One region of the Arthrobacter sp. TJ-170 genome, then DNA from elsewhere that is predicted to be linked to it. Evidence: riboswitches for the same ligand, from Rfam matches in the RefSeq annotation. Region 1 holds a riboswitch; each other region holds the start of a gene.
What was found. Region 1 has a riboswitch for S-adenosylmethionine ahead of AC4D1W_RS15285 (bifunctional o-acetylhomoserine/o-acetylserine sulfhydrylase). Riboswitches for the same ligand answer to the same signal wherever they lie in the genome.
Positions count from the first base shown of each region.

Region 2: linked by a shared signal. The riboswitch ahead of AC4D1W_RS07950 (ABC transporter ATP-binding protein) and the one ahead of AC4D1W_RS15285 (bifunctional o-acetylhomoserine/o-acetylserine sulfhydrylase) in region 1 are both predicted to bind S-adenosylmethionine.
Region 3: linked by a shared signal. The riboswitch ahead of metX (homoserine O-acetyltransferase MetX) and the one ahead of AC4D1W_RS15285 (bifunctional o-acetylhomoserine/o-acetylserine sulfhydrylase) in region 1 are both predicted to bind S-adenosylmethionine.

Region 1 is NZ_JBZCNL010000009.1:57,819-65,390, reverse strand. It holds gene AC4D1W_RS15300 (TetR/AcrR family transcriptional regulator) at 1-301, opposite strand, end outside; gene AC4D1W_RS15295 (primary-amine oxidase) at 389-2,302, shown strand; gene AC4D1W_RS15290 (GMC family oxidoreductase) at 2,564-4,153, shown strand; gene AC4D1W_RS15285 (bifunctional o-acetylhomoserine/o-acetylserine sulfhydrylase) at 4,306-5,622, opposite strand; SAM riboswitch class IV at 5,666-5,782, opposite strand; gene AC4D1W_RS15280 (galactose oxidase-like domain-containing protein) at 5,938-7,572, shown strand, end outside.
Region 2 is NZ_JBZCNL010000003.1:206,019-213,590, forward strand. It holds gene AC4D1W_RS07940 (ABC transporter permease) at 1-697, opposite strand, end outside; gene AC4D1W_RS07945 (aliphatic sulfonate ABC transporter substrate-binding protein) at 697-1,737, opposite strand; gene AC4D1W_RS07950 (ABC transporter ATP-binding protein) at 1,806-2,636, opposite strand; SAM riboswitch class I at 2,642-2,739, opposite strand; gene AC4D1W_RS07955 (ThuA domain-containing protein) at 2,809-3,504, opposite strand; gene AC4D1W_RS07960 (substrate-binding domain-containing protein) at 3,501-3,923, opposite strand; partial or broken gene AC4D1W_RS07965 (DUF2264 domain-containing protein) at 4,128-5,913, shown strand; gene AC4D1W_RS07970 (nucleoside/nucleotide kinase family protein) at 5,981-6,616, shown strand; gene AC4D1W_RS07975 (DUF2975 domain-containing protein) at 6,721-7,212, shown strand; gene AC4D1W_RS07980 (helix-turn-helix domain-containing protein) at 7,212-7,463, shown strand; gene AC4D1W_RS07985 (ANTAR domain-containing protein) at 7,548-7,572, shown strand, end outside.
Region 3 is NZ_JBZCNL010000001.1:681,325-688,896, reverse strand. It holds gene AC4D1W_RS03220 (class I SAM-dependent methyltransferase) at 1-106, opposite strand, end outside; gene AC4D1W_RS03215 (alpha/beta hydrolase) at 146-865, opposite strand; gene AC4D1W_RS03210 (HNH endonuclease signature motif containing protein) at 807-1,319, opposite strand; gene metX (homoserine O-acetyltransferase MetX) at 1,414-2,559, opposite strand; SAM riboswitch class IV at 2,575-2,709, opposite strand; gene AC4D1W_RS03200 (VOC family protein) at 3,022-3,663, shown strand; gene AC4D1W_RS03195 (CPBP family intramembrane glutamic endopeptidase) at 3,686-4,474, opposite strand; gene hutI (imidazolonepropionase) at 4,540-5,796, opposite strand; gene AC4D1W_RS03185 (formimidoylglutamate deiminase) at 5,793-7,178, opposite strand; gene AC4D1W_RS03180 (allantoate amidohydrolase) at 7,184-7,572, opposite strand, start outside.

The DNA.
Region 1 (7,572 bases):
TGACCTTCTCTTCGTCAATGGGAAGGACCTCCAAACCCAGGGCACGTATGGCGGCGGTCCCGGTTTTATTGAAGGTGGACAGGGCGATCCGCTGGTTGGTGCGGTTGAAGACGTGCCGGAAGGCGAAGGTGAGCAGGTCGGCTTTGGTCGGGAAGTAGGGCTTGAGGGCTCCGTTGGAGAAACCGGCCTCGACGGCGATGTCCCGCATGGTGGCGCCTTCCATCCCCTGCCGCGCAATGATCCGCCAGGTAGCATCCACCAGTTCCACCCGACGCTGATCGTGGTCCACAATCTTCGGCACTTACTTCTCCCTGCTTGGAACCCTTGTGATCCACATTACAGTGCGGATATTCTACGGGGATAGAACAACTAGCTATTGAGGACTGCCATGACGACGTCACCCACAGCGACCACCAATTCTTACGCATTGCCCACAGCCGAAGAAATCATGACGGTGCAAAGCGTCCTCCGCGAGCAGGACCTTCTGGGGCCAACCAAGCGGATCGCGTACCTCGGGCTTCTTGATCCCAGTCGTGCAGCGGCTAACGGTGAGGAAGGCCGCCGTTTCCGGGCCTTCCTCCACGACACCTCGGGCTCGGCGCCTGTGGACGTGGTCGTCTCGGCAACCACCGGTCAGGTGCTGTCCACAGTGGAGCTCGACACGTCGGCTACCGGTGAACTCCCCGTGCTCGAGGAGGAGTTCGCTGTGGTGGAAGAGCTACTGTCCACCGACGAGCGGTGGCTGGCCGCCCTCGCCGACAGGAATCTCGACGTCGCCAACGTGCGCGTTGCACCGTTATCCGCAGGGGTGTACGAGTACGCCGAGGAAAAGGGCCGCCGGATCCTCCGCGGTCTCGCCTTCGTCCAGGAGCACGAGACCGACAGCGCGTGGGCGCATCCGATCGACGGGCTGGTTGCCTATGTCGACGTCGTCAGTAAGGAGGTCACGCAGATACTGGACCTGGGGCCCATGCCTGTACCGCAGGAGCACGGAAACTATACCGACCCTGAACTGACCGGCCCGATGCGCACCAGCCAGAAGCCCATTAGCATCACCCAGCCCGAGGGACCGAGTTTCACCGTCACAGGAGGCAACCACGTCGAGTGGGAGAACTGGAGTGTCGACGTCGGCTTCGACGTCCGTGAGGGCGTGGTCCTGCACAACCTCTCGTTCAATGACAAAGGCCGGGTTCGCCCCATCATCAAGCGGGCGTCCATCGCGGAGATGGTGGTTCCCTACGGTGACCCATCCCCCGTCCGGTCCTGGCAGAACTACTTCGACACCGGCGAATACCTTGTGGGCCAGTACGCCAACTCCCTCGAGCTCGGCTGCGACTGCCTGGGCGACATCACCTACCTCAGCCCCGTGATCAGCGACGCCTTGGGCAACCCACGCGAAATCCGCAACGCAATCTGCATGCACGAAGAAGATTGGGGAATCCTCGCCAAGCACAGCGACCTCTGGTCCGGGATCAACTACACACGGCGCAACCGACGCCTGGTGATTTCGTTCTTCACCACTGTGGGCAACTACGACTACGGGTTCTACTGGTACCTCTACCTCGACGGGACCATCGAGTTCGAAGCCAAAGCGACCGGCGTCGTCTTCACCAGCGCGTACACCGAGGAAGCGTCCGCGAACATGTCGCAGATGGCACCCGGGCTTGGGGCGCCGTTCCACCAGCATCTCTTCAGCGCCCGCCTCGATATGGCGATCGACGGTTACACCAACCGGGTTGAGGAGGAAGAAGTCGTCCGCCAGCCCCTCGGCCCGGACAACCCACGCGGCAACGCCTTCTCACGGAAACGCACCGTTCTGGCCCGTGAATCCGAGGGCGTGCGTGAATCGGACTCGCGTAACGGGCGCACCTGGGTGATCTCCAACCCCGACGCCCGCAACCGGCTGGGAGAGCCCGTGGCCTACAAGCTGCACTCCGAGGGCCAGCCCACGCTGCTGGCAGACCCCGAATCCTCCATTGCCCGGCGCGCGGCTTTCGCAACGAAGGACCTCTGGGTCACCCGGTTCGCGGAGGACGAGCGCTACCCCACCGGGGACTTCGTGAACCAGCATTCTGGCGGTGCCGGCCTGCCCGAATACGTGGCACAGGATCGCGACATCGACGGACAGGACATCGTCGTCTGGCACACCTTCGGCCTCACGCACTTCCCGCGTGTTGAGGACTGGCCGATCATGCCCGTGGACACCGTCGGCTTCAAGCTCCGCCCGGAAGGCTTCTTCGACCGAAGCCCGGTCCTCGACGTCTCACCCAGCACACCCGCGGGGGGCCACTGCCACAGTTAGCCTGGGGGCGATTCGGGAGTCGTTCATCCACCTGATCAACCCTGATCATCATCGCCGTCGAAACCGCGTGGCTCTGACTGCATCGACACTGGTGGCGCGCCTGCGAGCCATGCGGCTCACAAAATGACACCGAATCGAATCGTCGCGGCGAGAACAACTATCCGCCCCGCATCTTCACGGGCGCCCGCCCAAAGCCCGCTCCCTCCCGTGCGTTCCGCGAACCGCCAATCGCTGATAACCCTTGATCTGGAAGGTACTCCCATGGAATCTGAGTTGGACTACATCGTCGTCGGGGCCGGTTCCGCTGGCAGCGTGATCGCTCGCCGTCTGCTCGACGCCGGTAACCCCGTCGCGGTGCTCGAGGCGGGCGACCACGACATCAATCCCAATATCGACCACCTCTATACCCTCGGACTGCTCTGGCACAGCGAGCAGGACTGGGACTATTACACCAGCGAGCAGGAAGCATGCGCCGGACGTCGGCTGCACTTGCCTCGCGGCAAGGTTTTGGGAGGATCCCACGCGCTGAACGCCACAATCTGGGTGCGCGGCGACCGGTGGGACTACGACACCTGGGCCCAGAACGGTTGTCCCGGCTGGTCTTGGGAAGACGTGCTGCCGGTATTCAAAGCCATTGAAAATTACGACGGCGGCGCCTCCGATACCCGCGGCGGAGAAGGGCTCCTTGACGTCGTCCAGGATTTCCCGCGCAATCCCATCCAGGAAGATATGCTCTCAGGGGCTGTGGAGATCGGCCTGCCGCTTAACGAGTACTACAACTCCGGCGCCGTCGAAGGTGTCTCCCGGATGCAACTCAATGTCCGGGACGGCAAACGGCTCAACACCTGGCGCGCCTACCTCAAACCGGTAGCTGACCACCCTAACCTCACCCTTCTCACCGGCGCGCAGGCCCGACGGCTGCTGGTGGAAGACGGGCGCGTCGTCGGCATCGAATTTGACCATGAGGGTCAGTCCAAGATGATGCGCGCCGGCGAGACCGTGCTCGCCTCCGGCGCACTGAACTCCCCCGAGTTGCTGCTCCGCTCAGGGATCGGCCCCAGTGAGGAGTTGCGTGAGGTTGGGATCGATCCAATCCACGATCTGCCCGGCGTCGGCAAGAATCTGCAGGACCATCTGCTTTCGCCAGTCATCTTCACCACCGCTGCCCAACCGGTGCCTATGGGCGACACTGCGCCAGCCGAGGTACATCTCTTCTGGAAGAGCAACCCGGACCTGCCCGTCCCGGACACACAGCCGATCTTCTTCTCCGTCCCGATGTACTCCCAAAACTACGGGCCAGCAGAGATGACGGGCCCCGACAACGGCTTCTCAATGCTCGGCGGTCTCGTTCGTCCGGCCAGCCGCGGCGAGCTAACCCTCACCGGACCCAACCCTGAAGATCCGATGCGCATCGATCTGGGGGCGTTGAAGGAACAACAGGACGTCGACGCTCTTGTTGCCTCCGTGCGTCAATGCCGTCGGATTGGCCAGACGCAGGCTCTGGCTGGTTGGGAGCCGACCGAGATCTACCCCGGTCCGGAGGTCCCAGATGAACAGTTGGAACAATACGTCCGCGAATCCGTGGTGACCTACCACCACCAGGTTGGGACCTGCCGCATGGGCCAGGACGATCTGGCCGTGGTCGATCCTACAACCTTCGAGGTCCACGGACTCAAGGGTCTTCGCATCGCGGACGCATCCATCATGCCCTTGGTGCCCACGGGCAACACCAACGCCCCGACCATCATGATTGCCGAACGTGCCGCCGCCCACCTCACCGGCCGTGACGCCGTAGGCGCCAATAAGGAACAAGTCAACGACATGAGGACAGAAACAAAATCAGCGCTCTGAAACTCTCGTAGAAAGATGGGGTGGCGGCTTACGCCCAGCCGCCGCCCCTATTCCTCAAGCCCGGCAAGTTTGAGGAATAGCGGCGCAATAGTTGGCCGCGGTGATGATCTTGTAATGGCAACTGTGCCGGAGGGTAGAAGCCGCTACTCCCCCTACGCCTCTTTCGCTGCACGGAAGCCGGTCTCGAGGTCCGCAAGGATGTCGTCGATATGCTCGAGCCCCACGGAGAGCCGGACCAGCCCCGGGGCCACGCCGGCCACGACCTGCTGTTCGGGGGAAAGCTGGCTGTGCGTAGTGGATGCCGGGTGGATGACCAGGGAACGGACATCTCCGATGTTCGCAACGTGCGAGTGCAGTTCGAGGGCGTCCACAAACCGCTTACCTGCCTCGGCTCCGCCCGCGAGGTTGAACGAGACAATCGCACCGGTCCCCTTCGGGCCGTACTTGCGTCCACGCTCGTACCAGGGGCTTGACGGAAGCCCGGCGTAGGCGACCGATTCGACGTCGTCCCTTGCCTCCAGCCAGCGGGCAACTTCCCCCGCGTTGGCGACGTGGCGTTCCATCCGCAAGCTCAACGTCTCAAGGCCCTGGGAGATCAGGAAGGCGTTGAAGGGCGACACCGCCGAGCCCAGGTCCCGCAGGAGTTGGACGCGGGCCTTGATGATGTAGGACAGGTTGGCACCCAGGGTGCCGCCTTCTCCGAGGTCGCGGCTGTAGACCAGCCCGTTGTAGGTGGGGTCCGGGGTGTTGAAGCCGGGGAAGCGCTCCGGGTCCTTGCCGAAATCGAACTTGCCGGAATCCACTATGACCCCAGCGATCGCCGTGCCGTGGCCGCCAAGGTATTTGGTCGCTGAGTGGACCACGATGTCCGCGCCCCACTCGAGCGGCCGGATCAGGTACGGCGTCGACAGCGTGTTGTCGACGATCAGCGGCACCCCTGCTTCATGGGCAGTGCGGGAAACACCCTCGATGTCGAGGACGTCCTGCCGGGGATTGGACACAACCTCGGCGAAGAAGAGCTTAGTGTTCGGCTGCACGGCGTCGCGCCATTGGTCGAGATTGTCGGGGTCGGCCACGAAGGTGACGGAGATGCCAAACTTCTTCAGCGTGTGCGCAAACAGGTTGTAGGTCCCGCCGTACAGGCTGGGGCTGGCGACGATGTGATCGCCGGCCTCGGCAACATTCAGGACCGCGAAGGTTTCCGCCGCCTGCCCAGAGCTGAGAAGGAGGGCAGCCAGACCGCCCTCCAGGCTGGCGATCCGCTGCTCCACCGCGTCCTGGGTGGGATTACCGATGCGCGTGTAGATGGGCGCCAGCTCAGCCAGCGCGAAGCGGTTCGCAGCGCTCTCGGCGCTGGGGAACACAAAGGACGTGGTCTGGTAGATGGGCAGTGCCCGGGCACCGGTGGTGGCGTCAGGCTCCTGCCCGGCGTGGATCTGGCGTGTTTCGAAGGACCATCCGTTGGACATTCAAGGCTCCTCTACTTTGGGCCCGGCATGCTCGGAGCACCACGGGCCGCGCTTGCCATCCGACCCTTCGCCGGACAGCCGGGTCCTCACCCGGGGCACCCCGCCGCGGATGGAGGGTTGCCGGCCAGCGAGCCGGGGCTTAATGCTGGCGCTCATGACCTGAGGCAAGTGTAGGCAGGCGAACTGTGTTGGGTACCAAGATGACGAAGATGTACCTGTCGCGCGAAGCCCACGTCAGTCGTCCCAAGATCCTTACATGGCGCCCGGGTTAGCTTTTGCTAAGCACGGGGGATGAATCTGGACGGGGGCGCACAGATGTCGCGACTTGTATCCGCGGTTGTGATCGTCTCCCTGCTGGTCGCCGGATACGGGGCTTCGGCTACGGCTACGGCGTCGGCCGAGCCTCCGAGCGCGACCGGAGCACACGATCACGTTCCGGTGCCGCAAGCTGTCGCCACGGAGGCGGGATCGGAGCCCGAAAAGGCCACCGGAAACCTGACCGTTCAGGCCGTCGCAAATGGGTCGCAGGGGTCCTGGGGCCCGACGATCAGCTTCCCGCTTGTCCCGGCTGCGGCGGCGCTGCTGCCGGGCAACAAGCTGCTGACCTGGTCCGCCTACTCTTCCACCACGTATGGCGGGGCCCGGGGATACACTCAGACGTCCATTCTGGACCTCACCACCGGCGAGGTGAGCCAGACCCAGGTATCCAACACCGGTCACGACATGTTCTGCCCCGGGACGTCAATGCTGCCGGACGGGCAGATCATGGTCAGTGGGGGCAGCAACAGCACGAAGACCTCGCTGTACAACCCTGCGACGAACACCTGGACCGCGGGGCCGGACATGAAGATCGCCCGCGGATACCAGTCCAACCTGACCACGTCCACCGGCGAGGTGTTTACCATCGGCGGGTCATGGTCCGGCGGCGTCGGCAACAAGCACGGCGAGGTGTGGTCCGCCGCCGACGGCTGGCGAACGCTGCCGCTTGTGCCGTCCGACAGCATTCTGACCAACGATCCTGCCGGCGAATACCGGTCCGACAATCATGCCTGGTTGTTTGCCGCCCCCGGTGGCCGGGCGTTCCACGCCGGGCCGAGCCGGCAGATGAACTGGATCTCGAGCACAGGCAATGGCAGCATCAGTTCGGCCGGTCTGCGGTCCGATAGCCCGGACGCAATGAACGGCAACGCCGTGATGTACGACGTCGGAAAGATTCTCACCGTGGGTGGAGCGACCGACTACGTGGGCAGAAATGCCACGGCGCGGGCGGACACCATCGACATCAATAACGGACTCACAGTGGCCCGGACCTCGGACATGGCCGTCAACCGGACGTTCGCGAATGGAGTCGCGCTGCCCGATGGCCAGGTGTTGGTGGTCGGCGGTGAGGCCGGTGCTGCTTCGAGGGCCCCAGAAATCTGGGACCCGGAGACCGGACAGTGGACCACGCTCGCCCCGATGGCCACTCCCCGCGCCTATCACAGCGTTGCCCTGCTGCTCCCGGATGGCCAGGTCTTCGTCGGCGGTGGTGGCCTGTGCGGCAATTGCACGACGAATAACTTGAACGGACAGATTTTCACGCCGCCTTACCTGCTGAACGCAGACGGCAGCCCGCGCACCCGGCCGGAAATCGTGTCCGCCCCGGCCTCCGCCACGCCCGGCAGCACGATTGCGGTGACCACTGGAGCGCCGACCACGGAGTTCTCCCTGATGCGGATGGGTACGGTGACCCACTCCGTGAACACCGATCAGCGGCGGGTTCCGCTGACCGCGACTGCGGTTTCAGGCACCACTGCGTCGCTGACCTTGCCGGCGGATCCCGGCGTGCTGGTGCCGGGCAATTACCTGCTCTTTGCAGTGGACGGCAACGGTGTGCCCAGTGTCGCCTCGATGATCACGATCGGTTCCCAGCAACCGGCTGCCGCTCCATCCCGCCCGAGCATCGGCAGC
Region 2 (7,572 bases), on a different contig from region 1:
GCCGCAGCCCCGAGAACACAGCGGGCACGACGGCGGGCAGCTGCACCGTGGTCAGCAGCCTGATCCCCTTCAATCCGAACGCCCGTGCCGCTTCAACGAGGTTCCGGTCAACGTGGCGCAATGCCAAAAAGAGTGTGGTGAAGACGGGGAAGAACGCTCCGATGAGGATCAGCGTTACCTTCGAGTCCTCACCGATCTTCATCCACAGAATGAGCAACGGGACCCAGGCAAGCGACGGAACCGCGCGCAGCGCGCCGATGGTCGGTGCGAGCAGCGCGTCGGCCAGCCGGGACAACCCGAGCAGGGCGCCCAGCGCCAGTCCGAGCGTGGCACCCAGCGCGAAGCCGATGAGCACGCGCTGCGTGGAGATGGCGATGTGGATCCACAGTTCGCCGCGCTCAATCAGTTCGACGGCGGCGGTCAGCACAGCGGAGGGCGGCGGCAGCTGCACGGCGCTGAACACGCCCACGACCGAGTTCAACTGCCAGGCGACGAGGATGAGGGCGGGAACCACCAGCCCCAGCAGGAGACGGACCGGTCGCCGGCTCAGCAGCCCCCCGGAGGTCTCTGTGGGCTCAAGAGGTGAGCCGCCGTCGTCGTCCGCTGTTGTCACGGTATGGCCGGTGGCTTCCAGGCCTTCCTTGCTGGTGGGGTAGACGCTGGCCCCGGTATTACCGGGATTACCCATCTGAGTCATTAGGAACCCTGGATGGCGTCAGGATCGGCGTTGGTGACGAAGGAGTCGTCGAAGAGGGTGTCGAGGGCTTCATCGATCTGCTCCTGCGAGGAGACATCACCGGTTTCCACGAATACCGGGCCGACCTTCTCGAGAACCTTCCGCTGTGCCTCGCCCGGTGCGGGGTCGACGTCCAGGTTGGTGCGTTCGATGATGACGGCGTTGGCGATCTCGACGTCGATGCCGGCAACATCGGCGAGGATCTGTGCCGTCTCCTCCGGGTTTTCCTTCGCCCACTCGCGCGCCTTCTCGTAGGCATTCACCACGGTCTGGGCAAGCTCGGGGCTCTCGGAGAGGAATTCCTCGTTGGCGTTGAGGAAGCCGTAGGTGTTGAAGTCGATGTTGCGGAAGAAGAGCTCGGCGCCCTCCTGCTCAGCCGAAGCCATGATCGGGTCCAGACCCGCCCAGGCGTCAACGGATCCGTTGTTCAGTGCTGCCCAGCCGTCGGCGTGCTGCAGGTTCTGCACGGTGACCTCGGAGGGGTCGATGCCAGCGGACTCGAGCGACTGGATCAGGAAGAAGTAGGGGTCGGTGCCCTTGGTTGCCGCGATCGACTTGCCGCGCAGGTCCTCAAGGGTCTCGATGCCGGTGCCCTCGACGGTGACCATGGCGGACCACTCGGGCTGGGAGTAGATGTCGATCGTCTTGATCGGTGACCCGTTGGAACGGGCGAGGAGAGCAGCGGACCCGGCGGTGGATCCGACGTCGACCGCTCCGGCGCGGAGGGCTTCATTGGCCTTGTTGGAACCGGCGGACTGGACCCAGTTGACGGTCACGCCTTCGTCCTCAAGCTCCGCTTCGAGCCAACCCTGGTCCTTGATGACCAGGCTGAGCGGGTTGTAAGTGGCGAAGTCAATGTTGAGCTCGGTGGCCGTGGAAGCCTCTTCGGTGGACGCGGCGTTCTCACCGGCGAGGCAGCCGGTCAGGGCGAGCGTGCCGGTGGCGGCGAGCGCTACGGACAGGACGGCGCGGCGGGTGAAGGGCGAGCGGGTGCGGTTCATGGTTTCCTTTGCGAGGGGTAGCAGTCGCCGTGCAGACGGGCACGACGACGGAACAAGCTGTGTGTGGTCTAGTGGCCTTTGACGCCGAGGGTGGTGAGCAGGGAGCTGCGCATTCGGCCGAGGTCGGCGGCATTGCGGTCCCGCGGGCGGTCGCCCGGGACGGTGAGCACCTCGGTGACGGAGGCGCCGGGGCGTGACGGATCGGCGGACTTGCCGAGCACGATGATGCGGTCTGCGAGCTGGAGGGCCTCGTCGACGTCGTGCGTCACCAGCAGCACCGTAGTGGGCTGGGCTGCGTGGATATCCAGAAGGAGGTCCTGCATCTTCAGCCGGGTGAGGGCGTCGAGGGCGCCGAACGGCTCATCGAGGAGCAATACGCCCGGGTTCCGGGCTAGTGCCCGGGCCAGGGATGCCCGCTGGGCCATGCCGCCGGACACTTCACGGGGCCGGTGCCCGGCGAAGTCCGCGAGCTCCACGAGTCCCAGCAGTTCGGTGACCTTCGCCTTGCCGGCGGCCGCGCCGGTTCCCCTGGGCAGGCCGATTGCGACGTTGGCCCGGAGCGACAGCCAGGGGAGGAGACGCGGTTCCTGGAAGGCGACGGCGCAGCGGTCATCGATGCCGTTGACCGCGGTTCCGTCGATGAGGACGGCACCGGATGTTGGTGCGTCGAGGCCCGCTGCGGCCCGCAGGAGCGTGGACTTCCCGCAGCCGCTGGCACCGACGATGGCGAGTACCTCACCGGCGCGGACATCGAGGGTGATGTCGCGGAGGACTACATGCTCGCTGGTTCCGCCGCCGAAGGACCGCGTGAGGGAGGAAAAGGTCAGGGGAAGGGCCAGCTTGTGTGTGGCGTTGTTAGTGGCCTGTGCCTGCTGCTGCGCGCTGAGAACGGTGCTCATGTATAACTCCATCGCTCCTGGCAGTAGCACCCGTTCTCCTGCATGCAGGTAAGGGTTGCTGCGGCGTCAACGATCCAGGTCTCTCGGCCGCTCGGGATGGTGGACTTCCACTAAACGACTTTCTGACGTGCCTTTGCAATATATGTCGTAACAAAGCAGGCCCACGCTGCGGTCAGGCGAGCAGCCAGTCCACCGCGCGCTCCAGCAACTCCCGGCGCTCCGGTGACGCGTACGACACCGCGTCGTGGCCGAGAGCGTCGTAGAAGCTTCGCGCTGTAGTGGTTCCCGCTCCCCGTTTCGCAGTGCGTTCAAGCGGTCGCTCCAGCGACCAAATCAATGGGTGGAGGTGCCCCTCGTGTTCGTGGCGGGCATGGACGACGACCTCCGGTGACGTGCGCAGCCAGCTGTAGCGTTCGTCGTCCACCGTGAAGTCAGGGACGCCCACCGGAAAGGAGCCCTCCAGCACAATGTGTGCCCGGCCGTACTCCGGATGCATGGACACGCCCCGCACCCACCGACCGCCGAGTGCCTTCTCCCACGATTCCGAATCCAAAAAGCTGGTGGAGCTGGAGTGCAGGGCCAGCAACGGCCGCCCGCCGGCAATCCAGGCGTCCAACCCCGCGGAGGCGGCCTCTGATCCGGGGGACGTGCCGTCGTCGTCGCGGGGGAGACCGACGTTCACCACCAGCAGGTCCGGCCAGGAGGCGGAGTCCTGGAGGCCTTCGAGAGCGCAGTCGACGTCGTCCGCGGTTTCCACGGTGAGACCGTGGTCTTGAAGTAGGCCTGCAACCGCAGCGGATGTCTCGGCGAAGGGGTGCCAGGGGTCCGCGTACCGTCCGGTGCCGCTCAGGAGCAGTGCTGTTGTCATGGGGAGCTCATCTCTGTAGGTGACGGGTGAGGCGTTCCAAGCGAGGAGTCCCTCACGATTAGGTCCGGATTCAGCTCCAGGCGGTGGACGGGCCGTCGCCGGCCCTCGGCGATCCGGGCGGCGAGCATCTGCACCGCCACCCGGCCGACGTAGTGCTTCGGTGGCCGCACCGCGGAGATGGCGGGCTCGGCAAGGTAGGCGACCTCGTCGTCGTACGCTACGACCGCCAGGTCATCCTTAGGATTTATCGAAGTGCTCGGCCCGCGGACTGCCCTGCTTTCCAGCCGTCTCGTCGAGTGCTGCGTCCGTGGAGAGGCGGAAAACGTGATTGCTTCATGCCGACTCTGAGTATGTACTGGTCCCGAACGTGATGCAAGGCACACCGATCGAGTATCAGCCACAGGAAAGGACCGCTCCATGAATAAGCCGGAGGCAGTAGCTGCGATGGGTTATGGAACCTTCGCCGAACGGATCGTCGCCGCAGGGCCGGAGCGGTTGGGATGGGTGGCGCCGGGTGAAGGGCTCATGAGCGCATGAACAAGCTGACACTTCCGACCCTGGACCGGGAACTCTCGCCCTATACGGGATGGACGCGCGAGCACCACGCGGCCCAGGCCTACTCGATGCTGCTCGGCGTCCGCAAGTGGGCCAGTCCCAGCCATGCCCGCATCACACCGCCCGGACGCGAAGGCGGCTACGGCCGGGCCATCGACGGCCTCGAAGGCTTCGCGCGCACCTTCCTCACCGCGGGCTTCCGGCTCACAGGCGAGCGCGGCGACGATCCGCTAGGACTTGCCGAGTGGTATGCCGAGGGCAAAGGTCGAGGCTGCGGCCCTGGCCATCGTGCTCGACATGACGCGCCCCTGGCTGTGGGACGGACTGGACGCCACCGTCCAGGAACAGCTCGTCGACTGGTTCTCCCTGACCACCGACGCGGAGTACCCGCCCATCAACTGGGTCTGGTTCCGCATCGTCGTCCAGCAGTTCCTGAAGTCCGTTGGTGCGGACTACAGCCAGGACAACATCGACGAGGACCTCGCGCTCCATGACACTTTCGTGCGTGACGCCGGCTGGTACAGCGACGGCAGCCAGCGCGCCTATGACCACTACGCAGGCTGGGCACTCCATCTATACCCGGCGCTGTGGCACCGGATGGCCGGCCACGACGACGACGGTCCCGGCCCCACCCGCCGCGACCGCGATACCGCGCACCTCGACCGGTTCCTGCTTGACGCCGTCCGCCTAGTCGGCGCGGATGGTTCCCCGCTCATCCAGGGCCGGAGCCTGATTTACCGCTTCTCTGCCGCGGGGCCGTTCTGGGGTGGAGCGCTCGCCGGCTGCACCGCCGTCGAGTCTGGTCTCCTGCGCCGCGCTGCAAGTGGGATTCTGCGGCACTTCGCCGACCGCGGGGCCCCCGACAGCGACGGACTGCTCTCACTCGGCTGGCACCACGAGTGGCCGAAAATGGCCCAGTCCTATTCCGGGCCGGGGTCACCCTACTGGGCATCGAAGGGGCTGCTGGGGCTCGCGCTTCCGGCAGATCACGAGGTCTGGACGGCCGTCGAGAAGCCCCTGCCCATTGAAGAAGGCGACTTCGCCTTTACTGCTGCGGCACCCGGCTGGGCTGTCAGCGGCACCAGGGCTGACGGCGTCGTACGTGTGATCAACCACGGCACCGACCATGCCCAGGAGGGAGCTGAGGTTGCCGACTCTCCGCTGTACGCGCGGCTTGGCTACTCGACCGCTACCGCGCCGATCATGGACGACGACGGCGAGACCCACCCTCTCGACATGTCCGTCACCCTCGCGGACGAGAACGGCCGGCCGAGTCACCGCACCGGCTTCACCACGCTTGACATCCAGGCAACCGATGACGACGCCGGTGCCCTTATTGGGGCCTCCCGCGCGGTCACGCACTGGGTTGACCCAGAACCCACGGATGCGAACCACGGATACGGGCAAGCCGGAACCGTGCGCCATGGAGCGCCCGTCACCACGGTTTCCCTGGTACACGGGCCGTGGGAGGTGCGGCTGGTTCGAGTGGACCGTGAGCCCACTCCGAACGAGGCACCCCTCGGCGCGCTCACCGTGGGCGGGTGGGCGCTGCCCGCAACCTCGGAGCTTGACTCCGTCATAGTTCCTCTTCAGGGCTGTGACCGTTCCGACGGCTTCGACCAAGCGCAGAGCCGTCTATACCGCGACGCCACCCCGTTAGCAGAGGACACCACAGTTCCGTACGTGAGGGCAACGAAACCGGTTCCCGGAGCCTGGTACGCCGCGGCAGTCGGCCTCGGCACACCCGATTCTCTTGCTGAGCAACCGCGCCTCGAACTTGGGCAGGACACCGCAACGGTGCAGTGGCCCAGCCGGAGCATCACAACGCTCATCCTGCCCGAACCATCCGAATAAACCCCACTCACCCACTCCCTCCGGCGTGAAGCCCTCGTCGCATTACCCGTGTCAGGATGGCACCGTGATGCTTGCCGAACTGGTCGACCGAATAGAGCGCATCTCGGCGCACGAGACCGCCGTCGTAATCGGGATAGTCGGCGCGCCGGGAGCGGGTAAGACCACCCTGGCCGGGCAGCTGATGGCCCTGCTGAACCATGTTGAACCGAATCCGGAACGACAGCGCTACGCGCACGTGCCCATGGACGGCTTCCACCTGTCGGACCGGGAACTGCTGCGGCTGGGTCTATTGGAGCGGAAAGGTGCGCCCGAGACCTTTGATGCCTACGGGTATGCTGCCCTTCTGCAGCGACTTCGCGGAGCTCGTGATTCAGTGGTCTACGCGCCCGGTTTCGAGCGGACGATTGAACAGCCGATTGCCGGCGTCGTTCCCGTGTATCCGTCAGCGCGGACCATTCTGACGGAAGGCAACTACCTCCTCCTCGATACACCGGGTTGGCGGGAGGTGCGCAGCCAGTGCACAGAGATCTGGTACTGCGAGCAGGAGGACCGCCTGCGTATTGAGCGCCTGGTTCAGCGCCATGTCACTTTCGGTAAAAGCCGGGCTGCGGCGCGGGACTGGGTTGAGCGGGTCGACGAGCCGAACGCGCGGCAGATCGCGGCCACAAGAGAGCGGGCGGATCTGGTTATTCGTCTCGGGTAGGGCATGAGCGATCGGACGAGTTGGCTTACGACCAGTTCCACAAGATTGACCTACCTATCGTTCTTCGATATGTTTCATCTGTAAAACAATCGAAGGGAATCCCGATGGGAAAGTTGACCATCCTCGCGTTGCAGATCGTCATCGCGATGGTGATTGCCGGTTCGCTGTTCGTCCAGCTCTGGATGGTGCCTCTGATATCGACGGACCTGGAAGAAGCGGGCGTGCCCACCGGGTTGCGCATCACTTTCAACGCCATCGTGGTCTTCGGCATCCTGACCGTGCAGGTGAGTGCCGTCTGTGTCTGGAAGCTTCTCACCATGGTCCGCAGCGGCACCGTGTTCTCCCACGGCGCATTCCGCTACGTCGACATCATCTTTGGTGCAATCGCGGCCGCTTCCGTACTGGTGTTCGGCCTTGCGGTTCTCCTTGCGCCGGGCGAGATTGCTCCGGGGATCATCCTGCTCATCTGCGGTGCATCGCTCCTCATCGGCGGCGTAGCGCTGATCGTGCTGGTCCTGAGGATGCTGCTGGCGCAGGCGGTTGCCCGCGTCGCCGAAGCCAAACACCTGCGCGACGAGCTCGACGAGGTGATCTGATGCCCATCATCGTCGACATTGACGTCATGCTGGCCAGGCGCAAGATGCCGGTCGGTGTTCTGGCTGACCGGATCGGGATCACACCGGCCAACCTGGCGGTCCTGAAGAACGGGCGCGCCAAGGCTGTCCGCTTCACCACTCTCGAAGCCATCTGCGAGGTGTTGGACTGCCAGCCCGGTGATGTGTTGCGTTGGGAACCTGACGGGGCTGCGCAATCATCCGAAGGAGAACACGAGTCCGAAGCACGATAAAATCGCCGGGTGAGTGGGTTCAGGCCAGAAAGTGCCGCGACAACCAGGGTCCTTACGGGAGATGAAGCATTTAGGGCGGACCCGGTGCCGACGGTATTGATGGACCGCA
Region 3 (7,572 bases), on a different contig from region 1:
GCAGATCCGTGCCTTGCGCGTTCAGCTGCTCAAAACGCCGGATATAGGCCGCTGAGCGGTCGGGATCCTGGCGCTTTCCTGCCTCCCAGAGCGATTCTTTTCCCATATCCGGGAGTCTAGCCCGCTAGTACGCGGCCACATGGGGTTATCTGCGGACGACCCCGGGTACGACCATCTGCAGGAACTCCCGGACGTGCTTCAGTTCCTGGGCGTTGATGCTGTGATACATGCCCGCGTAGAGAACCTTGGTGAGCTTCACGTGGCGGTTGAGCCAGCCATGGGTGAACTCGATCCTGTCCGCCGGGATGACCGGGTCTTCCTGGTCGCGGCCCCAGAAGAACGGCACAGGATTGGCGGCCAGCTCACTGTCGTGGAAAAACCCGCTGTCCTCCGCCGGAACCACGAAGCCGGAAAGCCCGACGACGGCAGCATAGTCGGTAGGGCGGGCACGCAACATGGAGCTGGCCACAGCCATGCCCATCGAGAAGCCGAGCAGGGTCACACTTGAGTGCGCCTCCTTGATGGAGTCCACCCAGTCGATGACATCCTGGACCGCTGAGGTGACCTTGTCGACGGAATAGGCGACGTCCTGCATCAACGGGAACCAGGTGAAACCCGGCCCCTGGGCTACGGGTGCGCGGAGGGAAGCCACCGTGAATTCGTCCGGCAGGGACTCGAGGATGCCCATCAGGTCTTCCTCGTTGGCCATGTGACCGTGCAGCAGCACGAGCAGGGGCGTACCCTCTCGCTCATCCTCGGGTTTCGACCAGACAACCACTTGCGCGTTTCCTGGTGGATTTCCAGGTTCAGGGACAATTCCGGAAGCGGACACAGCGGAGCCGTCGGGTGAGAGAGAATTTGTCATTGCTCCATAGTGGCACGGGTCCACGCGGCGCTACTCCAGACAACGCAGGTTGTCCCGAGGCACGGCCAAATAGCGTCGGCTCTTGTGTTGCACCTGGTGCCTGCACTGGACCCCTTTCTGCAGCGCGCCGCCCACGAATCTCGCCAGAAGGGTGGTGGGGGTTCGGCCAGGGTGGTGTAGGTTTGCCGCCGAATGAAGTGATGCCCGGTGCGCCGGCGTCGTCGTGTCCGGCGGACCAGACGCCTTCGGTTTTGAGCATGTGGCGGAGCTTGCACCTGGGTTGGAGGTTGTGCATGGCAGTTTTCCCGCCGTGCGCCCATGGAGTGACGTGGTCGATTTCGCAGGACATCGATGAGCGGTTGCAGCCGGGATGGACGCAGGTGGGGTTGGTGATTCGTACCCAGTCCTGCAGGTGTTTGGGTGGCCGGTACCTGTCCCTGCCGACGCTGAGCACGGCCCCCGTTTCCGGGTGGACCAGAATCCTGGTGAAACTGGGTGCATGCGCGGCGAGGTGGCAATCGGAAGTCAGGACACCATTGACTCGGAACTCACGCGCCGTCGTCGTCGTGGTAGAACGCGGCCTCAAGCGCCGGTTCGAGCTGAGCTATCTCGGTGAGGAACGCATCATGTCCGATTGGTGAGGCGATGGTGTGCACGGCCACGTTGCCGGGCAGGGCGGATGCCAGCTCATGCGACTGGGAGGGCCAGTACAGCCGGTCGGAGGCAACCGCCGCGACGAAGAACTTCGCCGTGGCATCGGCCAGCGCGGTGGTCAGGCTGCCGCGGCCGCGTGCGACGTCGTGGCTCATCAGCGCCTCGGTGAGGATCAGGTAGCTGTTGGCATCGAACCGTCCAACCAGCTTGTCCGCCTGATGGTCCAGGTAGCTCTCCACCTGGTAGCGGCCGCGGCCATGCGGCAGAGGTGACCCGAAAGGTTCCTCAATGCCCTGGGCCGCGCGGCCGAACCGGTGGCCGAACTCGGCCTCCGAGCGGTACGTGATATGTGCGATCCGCCGTGCCAGACCCAATCCGTGCTCCGGACCGGCCGATCCGTAGTAGTCGCCGCCGGCGAACCGCGGATCGAGCCTGATTGCCTGTACCTGAGCCTGCGCGAAGGCGATCTGCTCAGCCGTGCTTGCCGCTCCGCAGGCGATGACGGCGCAGCGCTGAACGCGTTTCGGGTAGGTCACTGCCCACTCAAGCGCCCGCGCGCCTCCCATGGAGCCGCCGAGCACCGAGTGCCATGAGTCAATACCCAGAAGGTCCGCGAGCAGCGCCTCGGCGCGCACGGAATCGCGGATGGTGACGAAGGGAAACCTCGAGCCCCACGGCCTGCCCTCCGGATCGAGCGACGCGGGACCCGTGGACCCGTAGCAGCCGCCCAGCATATTGATGGACACGACGAAGTACCTGTCGGTGTCGATGGTCCTACCGGGACCAACCAGGCCGTCCCACCAGCCGTCTTCTGTTGAATTTCCCCTGGCGACGTGGGAACTGCCCGTGAGCGCGTGCTCAATGAGCACCGCATTGGAGGCGTCCGCGTTGAGGGTGCCCCACGTCTCGTAGGCCAGAACGACGTCGGGCAGGTGCCCGCCGGTTTCCAGCGTGAGGGGGCCGATGGAAAGCCGCGGCACGACGACGCCGTCAACGGACTCCGCCTCGTGGTGCGGTTCCGCTGTGGTGATCCCTGTCAAACCTGCCGCCTTTGTGAATCGCGCTTGCTCCTGCACACCTCGTGCAGGGCCTGGTCGTCACCCGGGGCACCCCACCGCGAGAGGAGGGTTGCCGGACAGTAAGCCGGGGCTGGTGGCGGGAAGGAACCCACCGCACTGTCACTCGTGACCTCGTACAAGAAAACCCGACCAGGATGGGAAAGGGCAAGTATTGTGACTCGCGGTGAAATGGTCCGGCGTTGACTGGGCCGGCGGGAACGCTTGAGTGGGGCCGCCTCCGTCTATGGGCAACGGGCCGCCCCACTCAAGGGGGACGCCCAGTGGGCGTCCCTGCAGGAAACTCCGGCGGTCTCGGAACCGGGCTCCCTGTCCGCTCCACTATCCGTGGCTGACCTTGGGGTTTGCTTGGGCACTTCACCCCGATAGCTATGACTTAGGTAACCCTAAGTCGAGGCGTGCATCACAAAGTGCCAAAATGGGGCCATGCGCCTGGATCATGTGTCTTATGCCTGCGAACCCGACGGCCTGACGGCCACTGCGGACCGGATTTCCGACGCCCTGGGCGTGGAATTCGTGAAGGGTGGAGTACACCCCCGGTTCGGCACCCGCAACATGATTTGCCCACTGGCCAACGGCCAGTATCTGGAGGTTGTCGAGGTACTCGACCATCCTGCGTCGGACAAGGCACCTTTCGGCCAGGCCGTGCGTGCCCGGTCCGAGGCCGGCGGCGGCTGGATGGGCTGGTGTGTGGCCGTTGACGATCTTGCACCTTTCGAAGAGCGACTGGGCCGCAGCGCCGTACCCGGTAACCGCAAGTTCCCTGATGGTCAGGAGCTGACCTGGCAGCAGATCGGCATCAAGGGCCTGATCGCTGACCCGCAGGTTCCCTACATGATCCGCTGGGATGACGGCACGGAGTCCCTCCACCCGTCCCAGGCGCGGCCCGCGTCGGTACGCCTCAGGGCGCTGACCATCGCAGGGTCCGCCGAGCGTGTGACGGAATGGCTCGGCACCCCCGCCAACCACCCCCTGGACGACGTTGACGTGGAGTGGATTGCCCCCAACGGCACACCGGGCATCATGTCGGTCACGTTCGAGACCCCGAAGGGCTCCGTCAGGATCTAGTCAAGGCCTGCCTCGCGCCGAGCTAGTTCCCGATGCCGATGGCAGGGCCGAACAGAGCAAAGCCGACAAAGCCCGCAATGTCGAGGAACGCATGAGCGACCACCAGCGGCATGACCCGTCTGGTGCGCGTGTAGGCGTACCCGAAGATCAGGCCCATGATTACGTTGCCGATGAACGGCCCGATCCCTTGATACAGGTGGTAGCTCCCGCGCAGGAGCGCTGAGGTCACAATGATCGCCGGGACCGACCACCCCAGTTCCCTGAGCCGCTCGAAAAGATAGCCCACCACGATCACTTCTTCCAGCACGGCATGGCGGATCGCTGAAAGCACGAGCACCGGCAAGGTCCACCAGTAGGTGTCCAGCGCCGTCGGAATGATCGCTGTGGTGACACCGAGCGCCCGCCCTGCGGCGTAGACCCCGAGGGTTCCGACGCCGATCACCATTGCCAGCGCCACTCCCAGACCGAAGTCGACTTTCGGCTTGCTGAATGTGAAGCCGATCCGGCGGAACGCCGATTTCCCCGGCTCGGTGAGCAGGAAGAGCACCAGCACCACGGGTGCCAGCGCGAAGAAGATCCCCAGCAGCTGATAGGTGAGGTCGAAGTACTGCCGGTCGTCGAGGGTGGGATTGAGCCTCGTCGTCTGCGCAGACAGCGGTGCGCGGGTCAGCTTGTCAATCAGCTCAACCACGGCATAGACACCCGCCTGCCCGAGGGACAGGCCCAGGACAATCAGGATCTCGGCTTTGATCCTCTTCCGGCCGGCAGCCGGCAACAACGACGACGGCTGGCTGGTTTCGGCGGTTGGCATGCCTTCATGGTGCCGTACGGTCCCCCGCCAGCCAAAGCCCGCAGACCCCCTCCCCGTGAAGTTTTTCAACGCAGGCGGTGTCCGCGGCGCCATACCGCGCGGGTCAACTGCATTCCGGGGCGGTACGCGAGGTGAGTTGCGGAGGGGGCATCCAATACCTGCAGGTCCGCCCGGTGGCCCACTGCAAGGGAACCCACGGCGAGCGAGCTCCCCGCGGCCGAGCCGCGGGCAAGGGAGCCGGCGTCGTGCGTAGTTTGGTCCCGGTGGAGGGCGAGGGCACCTCCGTAGGTGGCTGCGCGAACAGCCTCGTGGACGGTGAGGCCCATCTGCAGCACGGCCGTAGCCACGCAGAAGGCCATGGACGTGGTGTAGGACGTACCGGGGTTGCAGTTCGAAGCGAGCGCGATCGGCACCCCGGCGTCCAGTAGCCGGCGGGCGGGCGCGAGCGGTTGCCGCGTGGACAGGTCGCAGGCGGGCAGGCACGTGGCCACGGTGCCGCGGGCGCCGGCACCGCCGTCCCAATCCGCCCACGAAGCGGCGAGCGCGTCGATGTCCGACGACGTCAGGTAGTTCACGTGGTCAACGCTGGCCGCCTGCTCGTCCACCGCAAGCTGCACCCCCTCCCCCGGTCCCAGCTGGTTGCCGTGTACCCGCAGGCCCAAGCCGGCCTCCTTGCAGGCGCGGAGTACTTCCCTGCTCTGCTCGGGTGTGAAGGCGCCGGTTTCGCAGAAGACATCGGCCCACTGCACGTACGGGCGGACGGCGCGCAGCATCGGTCCGGTGACCGTCCTCACGTAGTCATCCGCGGACCATCCCTGCGGGACGAGATGCGCTCCGAGGAAGGTCACCTCGTCGGCCGTTGCGGCGGCGATCCGCGCGCTGCGTGCCTCTTCCTCCACATCGAGCCCATAGCCGGTCTTGGTTTCCAGGTAGGTAGTGCCGGAGGACGCAGCCTCGTCAGCGCGCTGGGCTATCAGGACGCCCAGTTCCTCGTCCGATGCGCGGCGGGTAGCCTCCACCGTGACGGAGATGCCGCCGGCGGCGTACGACTTCCCGGCCATCCGGGCTTCGAATTCCGCGGTGCGGTCACCGGCGAACACCAGGTGGGTGTGGCTGTCCACCCAGCCTGGCAGGCAGGCGCGGCCGCCGGCGTCGTACTGTTCATCAGCTGCCGGTGCGTTCCGGGAGGGGCCGATCCAGGCGATGCGCTCGCCCTCCAGGACGACGGCGGCATCCGCCAGCACGCGGTGCTCGGCGTCCTGCGTCATGAGTTCGCCGATGTTGGTGATCAGCGTTGAGACCTCACCCGTAGTTCCCGTCATGTCTGTGCCTTCCCTGCCGTTGCTTCCTCATCGAGCCGGGCGACGGCGTCGACCAGCAAGCGGGCCGGATTTCCCAGCCTCACGTGATGCCCGTTGCGGGCGAGCACTTTCCCACCGACGACGACGGCGGTGACATCCTGCGCAGTGGCCGTCAGTGGGAGCTGGTCCGGGTGGGAGCCGGCTGTGCGTGCTGTTGCGGGGTCAAGAGCCACCAGGTCGCAGACCTGCCCCGGTTCCAGCCCGGCCGCCGGGCGGCCCTGCGCTCTGGAGCCTCCCGCTGAGGCGGCCCGCACCAGGTCGGCGGGTGAGAATCGTCCGCGCTGTCCGCCGGCCAGCCGCTCGCCGTGTTCCAGCGCCCGCATTTCAAGCCAGGGGTCGACGACGGCGTGCTGGTCGGTGCCCAGCGCCACCACCGCGCCGGCGTCCTGCAGTGCCCGTGCCGGGCCGATGCCGTCAGCGAGGTCCGCTTCCGTGGTGGGACACATGGCCACGGTTACCCCTGCCTGCCCGAGGAGGCCGACGTCCTCCGCGGTCAGGTGCGTGGCGTGAACCGCCGTCAGCCGGTCCGAGAGCAGCTTGTGCCGGGCCAGCAGGCCGGTCGGGGTGGTTCCGCTGGCGGCGAGGCAGTCGCGGTTCTCGGCGGGCTGCTCAGAGAGGTGGATGTGCAGCGGCACGTCCGTCGGAAGGTTCTGTGCGATGTGCACGAGTGCACGTTCATGGACAGCTCGGACGGAGTGCAGGGCTGCGCCGACGCATACCTGGGAGGCATCGAAGCTCCCGCTGATCGCCTTGCGGAGGGAGTGCCATCGGGAGAGCCAGACCTCGGCACTGCCATCGGTGAACCGGGCCTGTTCCGGCAGGACCGGCGCGCCGAAGCTGGACGAGAGGTAGCAGGTGTCCAGCAGCGTCAGGCGGATGCCGGCGTTGACCGCGGCGCGGGCCAGTGCGAACTCCATGGCGTGCGAACCGTCGCCGTGCGCGTTTCGGCTGTCCGACAGAGAGTACGGCGTGCCGTCCGGGCGGTGGTGCAGGTAGTGAAACTCGGCGACGCTGGTCCAGCCGGCCGTCACCATCTCGGTGTAGACAGCGGTGGCCAGTTCCTCGTACAACTCCGGCGTAAGAACGCCTGCCGCCTGGTACATTGCTTCGCGCCAGGTCCAGAACGTGCCGGTACCGGCGTGGGTTCGGCCGCGGAGAACCCTGTGGAACGCATGGGAGTGGGCGTTGGCCGCTGCCGGGAAGACAACGCCGTCCAGGCGCAGGTCACCGGGTCCGCATTCACTTCCGCGAGTCACCCGGCGGACGATGCCGTCACCGTCGATCTCGGCGCGGACACCGGCGGCGACGTATCCCGGCTCCAGCCAGGCCTGCTCACACCACACGGCTTTCAAAGCAGCCGCTCCAGTACGTCGGCGAGGGCAACTGCACCGGAGTCGGCGTCGTCGGATTCGACGTGTTCCTCGGGCGAATGACTGATGCCGGTCGGGTTGCGCACGTACAGCATGGCCGAGGGCACGTGCGCGGCGAGGATGCCGGCGTCGTGCCCGGCGCCGGTAGGCAGGCCCGGAGCGCCGGGGTTGGCGAGTTGCAACTGCCGCTGGAGTTCACCGTCGAAGGTGACGGTTCCGCTCACCGACTCCCGGGTCAGTGCCGCCCTGCACCCCTCAAACGCCGCAGCTTTCTGGGCCTGGCCGTGAATGGTTTCCACGAGCGCGGCGGTGGTGGCGTCGTCCGGGTGCCGGACATCGATCCAGAGGTCCACCCGGGAGGCGATCA